DNA from 3 places in the Alkalihalobacillus sp. MEB130 genome. Region 1 is predicted to be linked to each of the others. Evidence: a T-box and tRNA genes for the amino acid it is inferred to sense, from the RefSeq annotation. Region 1 holds a T-box; the other regions hold tRNA genes.
The links. The T-box of region 1 lies ahead of N0O92_RS04625 (valine--tRNA ligase). A T-box ahead of a tRNA ligase gene usually reads a tRNA of that ligase, here a tRNA-Val.

Region 1 (3,255 bases):
GACAATGAGCCATTATTGCTCAATTTTGAGCGAGCCGGAATTGATACTCCGTCAAGAGATTTAGCTAGTTTCTGTAGGTATAGCTTTAAGCATGCTTATTGGGTGGAAGAAGAGGTATTGCAATGGTTTGTTAACTATGAAAGACACTTGCCATTGCTAGAAGAAGAAAAACATTTGATGTGTGCCTATTTAAATTTTCCAGAGCCGATTGCGTTTGCTGTAGATTCATATTTAAAGAACAAAGGTTCTGCAAGAGAATTTGAGCATGTGCAAAGGTTAGAAAAGCGTTTAACATCGATGCGCAGAGTTCAGAGATTAACGCAAAAGCTAATTGTCGTAGAGCAGCAAGCACAACAAGAAATGCAAGCTGATCAATAATAGAGGTTGTCTTCAATTCAAGTTTCAGACCCCCGAGTAACCAGTATAGGAACGAACTGTACTGAAATAGGGAAGGGGGTCAGATTCTTATGAGACAATCTCTTTTTTTATATTAGACGCAAAGTAATGGAAAAGTACATAACGATCATGAGTGTAAGTAGTATCATATCAAAAGTAGTTGGCAAAAGAAGCGTGCGTAATAATTGAAAACAAATGAGAGGAACGAGAATTTGTGCAAAGATCGCTCGTATTTTTAGCCACCAACCTGGGCGGTTATGGTGATGATGATGGAAACGCCCAAAACGTCGACGCATCGTAACACCTTCTTTCAATAGACTCCATACTTTACGGTATGCACGAATCTAATAGATGTGCAAGCACTTAGGCAAAAGCCTACAATGAAAACGAAAAGGTATAGAAACGAAAAAAATAGGCGATGCTTTTATTGACGAATGAACCAAATTCGAGATAAAATATAAAAACATAAAGAACTGCCTTGAATAGGAAGAGTAAAATCCGAACCTTTCAGAGAGAGAAATCAGTAGCTGAGAGATTTCTTAAGATGTACGATTTGAATGTCGCCTAGGAGCAGCTATCGTGAAACGTCAACGACATGTAAGGATAGCCGGCCACTGACCGTTATCAGATTGAGTGTGTAGCACATGAACTTTTTTGTGTTGCAAACAAAGGTGGTACCGCGAGCAAACTTTCTTCGTCCTTTGGATGGAGGGGTTTTTTTTATTTGTTTGAATTTAAGGAGGAAGAACGAATGAGTGATGAAAAACTAACGATGCCTACAAAGTACAATCCGCAAGAAACAGAAGCAAAATGGTATTCGTTTTGGAAAGATGGGAAATTTTTTGAAGCAACTGGCGATGAATCGAAACAACCGTACTCCATTGTCATTCCCCCGCCAAACGTAACAGGGAAGTTGCATTTAGGTCATGCATGGGATACAACGTTGCAAGATATTCTTGCCCGAGTAAAAAGAATGCAAGGCTATGACACGCTCTGGCTACCAGGAATGGACCATGCCGGTATTGCGACTCAGGCAAAAGTAGAAGGGAAACTAAAAGAAGAAGGACTAAGTCGTTACGATTTAGGACGCGAAAAATTCCTAGAGAAATCTTGGGAATGGAAAGAAGAATATGCATCGTTCATTCGCAACCAATGGTCAAAAATGGGGCTTTCACTTGATTACTCTCGTGAACGATTCACATTAGATGAAGGCTTGTCAAAAGCAGTTCGCGAAGTGTTCGTTAAGCTTTATGAAAAAGGCTTAATCTACAGAGGCGAATATATTATTAACTGGGATCCACAAACGAAAACAGCTCTATCAGACATCGAAGTAATCTATCAAGATGTTCAAGGTGCATTTTATCATATGAACTATCCGTTAACAGACGGAAGTGGCTCCATTGAAGTGGCAACCACTCGTCCTGAAACGATGCTTGGTGATACAGCAGTGGCCGTTCATCCAGAAGATGAGCGCTACAAACATTTGATTGGAAAGACGGTTACCCTCCCAATTACAGGTCGAGAAATTCCGATTGTCGCAGATGACTATGTTGATATGGAATTTGGCTCAGGTGCAGTGAAGATTACACCAGCACATGACCCGAATGATTTTGAAATTGGAAACCGTCACAACCTTGAGCGCATTCTAGTTATGAATGAGGATGGAACGATGAATGCCAAAGCAGGAAAATACCAAGGAATGGATCGCTTTGAATGCCGTAAACAACTAGTTAAAGACTTACAAGAAGAAGGCATTCTTTTCAAAATTGAAGAGCATATGCATTCTGTTGGTCACTCTGAGCGTAGTGGGGCAGTTGTAGAACCATATTTATCAACGCAATGGTTTGTAAAAATGCAACCACTTGCTGATGCGGCGATTGATTTGCAAAACTCAGAAGACAAAGTTAACTTTGTGCCGGACCGTTTTGAAAAAACATACTTACGCTGGATGGAAAACATTCGTGATTGGTGTATTTCCAGACAACTTTGGTGGGGACATCGAATTCCTGCTTGGTATCATAAAGAAACAGGGGAAGTGTATGTTGGACACGAGGCGCCTGAAGATGCAGAAAACTGGAAACAAGATGAAGATGTTTTAGATACGTGGTTTAGTTCTGCTTTATGGCCGTTTTCAACAATGGGATGGCCAGACGAAACATCTCCTGATTATGAGAGATTTTATTCTACGAATGTTTTAGTAACGGGGTATGACATTATTTTCTTCTGGGTATCTCGTATGATCTTTCAAGGACTTGAATTTACAGGCAAACGTCCATTTGATGATGTACTTATTCACGGTCTTGTTCGTGACTCAGAAGGCCGTAAGATGAGTAAATCACTTGGGAACGGGGTAGACCCAATGGATGTTATCGACAAATACGGTGCCGATTCATTACGATTCTTCTTATCTACCGGTAGTTCCCCGGGAAATGACTTGCGATTCTACTGGGAAAAAGTCGAATCAACGTGGAACTTTGGAAATAAGATTTGGAACGCCTCTCGTTTCGCTCTAATGAACATGGAAGGCTTAAAGTATGAGGAAATTGATTTAAGTGGTGAAAAGACGATTGCTGATAAATGGATTCTTACTCGTTTACAAGAAACAATCGCTGATGTAACACGTCTAATTGATGCGTATGAATTTGGTGAAGTTGGACGTCTTTTATATAACTTTATCTGGGATGACTTCTGTGATTGGTACATTGAAATGGCAAAGTTGCCATTATACGGAGAAGACGAAGAAGCGAAGAAAACGACAAGATCTGTTCTAGCTTATGTATTAGATCAGACAATGCGACTCCTTCATCCGATGATGCCATTTATTACCGAGGAAATTTGGCAACATTTGCCGCATAAAGG
Region 2 (3,255 bases), on a different contig from region 1:
AACTTCGCTTGTATTTGGTGTTCACGTAATAATTTTTGTAAATAATACATCGTGGTTAGGCCAGTAATCCCCCCACCTATAACAGCTATAGTTTTCAGTGTTCTCACTCCTATTTGACAGTTTCTCTATTTATTATAACGTAATGTACTCATTTCTCTCCTTATATTAGTTATCTGTACAACATACTGACATATTTTTTGATTTCCCTCCACTTATTTAGTTAGAGTGGATGGGATACCGGCAGTTTGATTAAGATTTTTTAACTAAAGACTTGTATGTTATTAAGTTTATGATAAAATAAAAATTCGTGAAGGACAAAAAATAAAAACAATAAAAATAGTTGCGTGGAATAAGATGCTGTGGTATAGTATTAATTGTTCGAGTGATTACTTTTACTGTTTTCGTAAATGGGGCCTTAGCTCAGCTGGGAGAGCGCCTGCCTTGCACGCAGGAGGTCAGCGGTTCGATCCCGCTAGGCTCCACCATTTAGGGGCATAGTTTAACGGTAGAACAGAGGTCTCCAAAACCTCCGGTGTGGGTTCGATTCCTACTGCCCCTGCCAATATGATTAACGTGGCGATTGTGGCGAAGTGGTTAACGCACCGGATTGTGGTTCCGGCATTCGTGGGTTCGATTCCCATCAGTCGCCCCATATTACTACAATGTATTGGGCTATCGCCAAGCGGTAAGGCAACGGATTTTGATTCCGTCATGCGTAGGTTCGAATCCTGCTAGCCCAGCCAATGCGGAAGTAGTTCAGTGGTAGAACACCACCTTGCCAAGGTGGGGGTCGCGAGTTCGAATCTCGTCTTCCGCTCTTTTACAATAATGGCGGTATAGCCAAGTGGTAAGGCACGGGTCTGCAAAACCTTGATCCCCGGTTCAAATCCGGGTACCGCCTTCATTAATTTACAAGTATCTGCCTTGCCGGGGTGGTGGAATTGGCAGACACACAGGACTTAAAATCCTGCGGTAGGTGACTACCGTGCCGGTTCAAGTCCGGCCCTCGGCACCAATTAAATAAGCGCCCTTAGCTCAGCTGGATAGAGTGTTTGACTACGAATCAAAAGGTCGGGAGTTCGAATCTCTCAGGGCGCGCCATATTACGGGAAGTGGCTCAGCTTGGTAGAGCACCTGGTTTGGGACCAGGGGGTCGCAGGTTCAAATCCTGTCTTCCCGACCAGAGAGTCAAATAATGTAATATGCGGGTGTAGTTTAGTGGTAAAACCTCAGCCACGAGCAATGCTTCTGCCGAATAAGCTACGAGTTGTCTCGACGCATTTGCTTCTGAGAATTGCTAGAAGAGGAAGAGACATGTTTGGGCGGATTCAATTTTATGATACAAATCTAGTTAACATGCGGGTGTAGTTTAGTGGTAAAACCTCAGCCACGAGCAACGCTTCTGCCGAATAAGCTACGAGTTGTCTCGACGCATTTGCTTCTGAGAATTGCTAGAAGAGGAAGAGACATGTTTGGGCGGAGTCAATTTTATGATACAAATCTAGTTAACATGCGGGTGTAGTTTAGTGGTAAAACCTCAGCCTTCCAAGCTGATGTCGTGAGTTCGATTCTCATCACCCGCTCTTATAAAATTACTGTGGGCCTGTAGCTCAGCTGGTTAGAGCGCACGCCTGATAAGCGTGAGGTCGGTGGTTCGAGTCCACTCAGGCCCACCATTCCACAGTAAAACGTAATAACTGAGATATGGAGAAGTACCCAAGTGGCTGAAGGGGCGCCCCTGCTAAGGGTGTAGGTCGTTTACGCGGCGCGAGGGTTCAAATCCCTCCTTCTCCGCCATGACATGCTTTATTTCTAGTGGCCCGTTGGTCAAGCGGTTAAGACACCGCCCTTTCACGGCGGTAACACGGGTTCGAATCCCGTACGGGTCACCAATTATATGGAGGATTAGCTCAGCTGGGAGAGCACCTGCCTTACAAGCAGGGGGTCGGCGGTTCGATCCCGTCATCCTCCACCATATGCCGGCCTAGCTCAATTGGTAGAGCAACTGACTTGTAATCAGTAGGTTGGGGGTTCAAGTCCTCTGGCCGGCACCACTTATTTCGCGGGTGTGGCGGAATTGGCAGACGCGCTAGACTTAGGATCTAGTGTCTTTTGACGTGGGGGTTCGACTCCCTTCACCCGCATTCATAGAAAAAGAGCACAATCCAAACTAATTGGATTGTGCTCTTTTTCATTTCATTTCCTCTAATTAAACATGAAACGATACCTACCCTAATTTCCCTTCTCACAATTAAAGTATTTAGAAACGAGACGGTCAAGAGAAGCGAATTGCTCTTGATGAACTGAAGATAAGGTGTTTTTTAATGAATCGATCACACTTTCAATAAGAAATTCACGAGGAGAATTGTGAGTGAGTTCCTCTTGGAGGAAATGTAAAAGTTCCAAATTTCTTTCTTTCTCTTCATGGTTTATTATTGAAATCCTCAAAGCGGTAATGACTTCACTAATCTGTGCTTGGAGATTCGTTCCCTCTAGTTCTATAGAAGGAAGCCATTTATTTAAAAGTTCAGGTTTATTTAGTTGTTCATTTGATTGAGCTAGTTCTTGAACCATTTTTTCCATTCGTTTTACACTATAACGCACAACCTGATATGTACTCGTATTGGACTGATGTTCCATTGTGTAATACTTCATGTTTTGATGGAGAATGCCTAAAAACATAATCGCGCAATCGAGTAAATAAGGTTCCTTATCTTTACCAAAAATATCCTGAAATCGTCGATAGACCCATTGTATCGTTCGAATTTGGCCTCGTTTTATAAAGGCTTTGAGTTCCTCGTCGGTTGAGAAGAGGACTTCTTCATACAGAGTAAAAACTTTGTTCTTTTTGTTTGTATTTAATTGAAATTCAAATTGCTTAACGAAAATTTCGATATCAGAAGGATCTTCACCTATAAGCAATTCATTTCGTTCTTTTTCCATCTTTTTATAAAACGTTCTAAAGAGAGCCATTATTAACTCGTTTTTTGAAGAAAAGTAATTATAAAAAGTTCCCTTTGAAATTCCACTGTATTCTAAAATGTCTTGAATGGACGTTGCTTGAAATCCTTTCTCTACAAATAGTTTATGGGACATGTTTATGACATGTTGTTTTCTGTCGTTCATATACATCACCTTTTATTTGAAGTTGAACTGCTAGTATAGAAGTAATCATACCTTATTTTATTTATTTGGACAAATCCATCACTATAAAGAAATTTTAGTGTTGAATTAGTTGAACCGTTAGTATAATAT
Region 3 (3,255 bases), on a different contig from region 1:
GTCACGTAACGTCTCAGGAGAATGACCTCCATGAACAACAGAAGAAAAACGAACGAATACCGGCGTTTGTTTTCCTTTTTCTTGGAACACTTTCGCTCTCGTATATTTTGAAACAGGCTCATCACCAACAGTGCCATACGATTCAAAATACCCATGTGCCCCTGCACCACGAGCATGAACGACACGCTCAGGAATGCGCTCACGATCAAAATGACTAATTTTCTCTAAAAAATCATAGTTCTCAAGCGTTGTAGGACCACGATTTCCAACAGTACGGACATTCTGATTATTCGTAACAGGATGTCCTTGCCTATTCGTTAACGTGTCCTCTGTCTCATTGGATCCAGTAGGTTTGTTATTCTCTTCCAAATGTATTCCCTCCTTTTACTTACAGTTACCAATATGTCCAACTACATTTTATTCAAAACAAAAATTGGAAAACTTTCTCAAACAAAAAAGGGTGCCTCAAAGGTCCGATTAAAGACCTGTAAGAGACAACCCTATTTCCTTATTCTATAATTAGTTCAAAACTGGTTTCGCATAAATAATATATCGATCTGGTGCGGCTCCAACAAAATTAAACGGATAACATGTCGATAACGTTAAAATCTCATCTGGAGCGGTAGACCGAATCACTGTACGATCATCAGCATCAACAATTTCAGACTCGTACATTTCATAAGTAAATTCGCCGTACGGCATTTTTACGATAAACTCATCTCCATTTTCTAGTTTCCCAAAATCTCGAAAAACCGTATCACGGTGACCAGAAAGTAAGATTTGATCATTCTGCCCTGGTAAAACCGTGGTTGTATAATGTCCGACTCCACGACTTAATTCATCTTCATCAGTACCAGAAATGATAGGAATCTCTTTTTCTAACCGCGGAATATATAACGCACCAATCACATCTCCATCTATAAAATCCATATCATCAGCCGTCATCACTTCCTCTTTCGATTCAGCTAAAATTTTCTGAGCCTCAGCCATAGATTCATTTTGTTTTGTATACGTCTGATATAATTCAAACCCACCAAAAGCTAAAAATCCTAACCCAAGAAGAATAATGATGCGTGCAAGTACTTTCATAATAAAGTCGCTCCTTTTGATCAATCCAACTAGTCTTCTCTCATTATAGCTATATTCTAGTACTAAGTACATAGATTGTGGTTCCTCTAAATGTACCTTCCCCCCAAACGGACACCAGTTCCGCTATTTCACAAAAAACTAACTTTTGAAAGATTTGCCGGACACAGAATCCGCTATTTGCAAAAAATCCGTACATAGACACCCTTATAACACGAAATAGCGGAACCATAGTCCGCATACCATCGTAAAATAACTGCTTTGTCACAGATAACGGAACGTGAGTCCGCTTGATATAGGAGAAGGATCTGTTCCTCCACCCATAATAAAAAAGAAAGCAGACCAACATAACGTCGATCTGCTTTCTTCTTACCAAATTGAATGCGGGTGAAGGGAGTCGAACCCCCACGTCATAAGACACTAGATCCTAAGTCTAGCGCGTCTGCCAATTCCGCCACACCCGCCTATTCAAGATTAAAAAATGGTGAGCCATGAAGGACTCGAACCTTCGACCCTCTGATTAAAAGTCAGATGCTCTACCAACTGAGCTAATGGCTCTTGCTGTTTATACAATGAAGTAACTCATGATGATTACGGACGATGTGTCGCTTCGTTCGTATACCTGTTCTTTCCTCTCCAAGTAAAGCTCTGTTGCTACTTGCGTCAGAACAACTCGAAGCAGTTCAAGAAGCTTTGCTCGTAACTTAGCTAATGGCTCTTGCTGTTTATTCAATGAAGTAACTCATGACACTTCAGAAGATAAATAATTAGATATGGTGGAGGATGACGGGATCGAACCGCCGACCCCCTGCTTGTAAGGCAGGTGCTCTCCCAGCTGAGCTAATCCTCCAGTTATTGGTGACCCGTACGGGATTCGAACCCGTGTTACCGCCGTGAAAGGGCGGTGTCTTAACCGCTTGACCAACGGGCCATTTCTTCGCTCCACAGATAGGAATCAAACCTTCAACGCTGAGGTGCTGTGGAATAATATGGGCCTGAGTGGACTCGAACCACCGACCTCACGCTTATCAGGCGTGCGCTCTAACCAGCTGAGCTACAGGCCCACAGTACTTTCTTAAGAGCGGGTGATGAGAATCGAACTCACGACATCAGCTTGGAAGGCTGAGGTTTTACCACTAAACTACACCCGCATGTTGACTTGATTGTATCATAAAATTGAAACCGCCCAAACATGTCTCTTCCTCTTCTAGTAATTCACAGAAGCAAATGCGTCGAGACAACTCGCAGCTTATTCGGCAGAAGCATTGCTCGTGGCTGAGGTTTTACCACTAAACTACACCCGCATGTTACAGTTATGGTCGGGAAGACAGGATTTGAACCTGCGACCCCCTGGTCCCAAACCAGGTGCTCTACCAAGCTGAGCCACTTCCCGTATATATTTTAAAAACGCGCCCTGAGAGATTCGAACTCCCGACCTTTTGATTCGTAGTCAAACACTCTATCCAGCTGAGCTAAGGGCGCATATCAAAATGGTGCCGAGGGCCGGACTTGAACCGGCACGGTAGTCACCTACCGCAGGATTTTAAGTCCTGTGTGTCTGCCAATTCCACCACCCCGGCTAGGACTTTAAGAAAATAATAAATAAAAGAGCGGAAGACGAGATTCGAACTCGCGACCCCCACCTTGGCAAGGTGGTGTTCTACCACTGAACTACTTCCGCATGTAATAGGTACCCTAATTTACAAATAATGGCGGAGGAAGAGGGATTCGAACCCCCGCGCGGTTTAACCCGCCTGTCGGTTTTCAAGACCGATCCCTTCAGCCGGACTTGGGTATTCCTCCAATATTAGTAAAACTATCAATTAAGGTACATATAATAGCGGCGGAGGGAGTCGAACCCACGACCTCACGGGTATGAACCGTACGCTCTAGCCAGCTGAGCTACACCGCCACAATATCTATGAAAATGGTGGAGCCTAGCGGGATCGAACCGCTGACCTCCTGCGTGCAAGGCAGGCGCTCTCCCAGCTGAGCTAAGGCCCCAATATCACAGAACAAAATAGGACTAACTGTGTTAGTCCTATAAAAGCCTGGCAACGTCCTACTCTCACAGGGGGAAGCCCCCAACTACCATCGGCGCAAAAGAGCTTAACGACCGTGTTCGGCATGGGAACGGGTGTGACCTCTTCGCTATCGCCACCAGACTTT

Region 2: it has a tRNA-Val gene. The T-box ahead of N0O92_RS04625 (valine--tRNA ligase) is inferred to sense a tRNA for this amino acid. The anticodon was not compared.
Region 3: it has a tRNA-Val gene. The T-box ahead of N0O92_RS04625 (valine--tRNA ligase) is inferred to sense a tRNA for this amino acid. The anticodon was not compared.

Annotation. Positions count from the first base shown of each region.
Region 1 is NZ_JAOANA010000003.1:216,963-220,217, forward strand. Features, by position in the region: gene ysxE (spore coat protein YsxE) at 1-378, shown strand, start outside; gene N0O92_RS04620 (hypothetical protein) at 486-692, opposite strand; T-box leader at 866-1,101, shown strand; gene N0O92_RS04625 (valine--tRNA ligase) at 1,148-3,255, shown strand, end outside.
Region 2 is NZ_JAOANA010000013.1:89,601-92,855, reverse strand. Features, by position in the region: gene N0O92_RS14275 (protoporphyrinogen oxidase) at 1-98, opposite strand, end outside; tRNA gene N0O92_RS14270 (tRNA-Ala) at 410-485, shown strand; tRNA gene N0O92_RS14265 (tRNA-Trp) at 489-562, shown strand; tRNA gene N0O92_RS14260 (tRNA-His) at 577-652, shown strand; tRNA gene N0O92_RS14255 (tRNA-Gln) at 669-743, shown strand; tRNA gene N0O92_RS14250 (tRNA-Gly) at 746-817, shown strand; tRNA gene N0O92_RS14245 (tRNA-Cys) at 831-901, shown strand; tRNA gene N0O92_RS14240 (tRNA-Leu) at 927-1,015, shown strand; tRNA gene N0O92_RS14235 (tRNA-Arg) at 1,025-1,101, shown strand; tRNA gene N0O92_RS14230 (tRNA-Pro) at 1,107-1,183, shown strand; tRNA gene N0O92_RS14225 (tRNA-Gly) at 1,513-1,583, shown strand; tRNA gene N0O92_RS14220 (tRNA-Ile) at 1,600-1,676, shown strand; tRNA gene N0O92_RS14215 (tRNA-Ser) at 1,707-1,797, shown strand; tRNA gene N0O92_RS14210 (tRNA-Glu) at 1,818-1,892, shown strand; tRNA gene N0O92_RS14205 (tRNA-Val) at 1,900-1,975, shown strand; tRNA gene N0O92_RS14200 (tRNA-Thr) at 1,979-2,054, shown strand; tRNA gene N0O92_RS14195 (tRNA-Leu) at 2,063-2,144, shown strand; gene N0O92_RS14190 (TetR/AcrR family transcriptional regulator) at 2,233-3,126, opposite strand.
Region 3 is NZ_JAOANA010000048.1:174-3,428, reverse strand. Features, by position in the region: gene katX (catalase KatX) at 1-369, opposite strand, end outside; gene N0O92_RS23420 (class D sortase) at 520-1,089, opposite strand; tRNA gene N0O92_RS23415 (tRNA-Leu) at 1,469-1,550, opposite strand; tRNA gene N0O92_RS23410 (tRNA-Lys) at 1,569-1,644, opposite strand; gene N0O92_RS23405 (hypothetical protein) at 1,652-1,819, opposite strand; tRNA gene N0O92_RS23400 (tRNA-Val) at 1,861-1,936, opposite strand; tRNA gene N0O92_RS23395 (tRNA-Glu) at 1,943-2,017, opposite strand; tRNA gene N0O92_RS23390 (tRNA-Ile) at 2,077-2,150, opposite strand; tRNA gene N0O92_RS23385 (tRNA-Gly) at 2,167-2,237, opposite strand; tRNA gene N0O92_RS23380 (tRNA-Pro) at 2,403-2,479, opposite strand; tRNA gene N0O92_RS23375 (tRNA-Arg) at 2,495-2,568, opposite strand; tRNA gene N0O92_RS23370 (tRNA-Leu) at 2,578-2,666, opposite strand; tRNA gene N0O92_RS23365 (tRNA-Gly) at 2,696-2,767, opposite strand; tRNA gene N0O92_RS23360 (tRNA-Ser) at 2,797-2,889, opposite strand; tRNA gene N0O92_RS23355 (tRNA-Met) at 2,925-2,998, opposite strand; tRNA gene N0O92_RS23350 (tRNA-Ala) at 3,015-3,090, opposite strand; rRNA gene rrf (5S ribosomal RNA) at 3,136-3,251, opposite strand.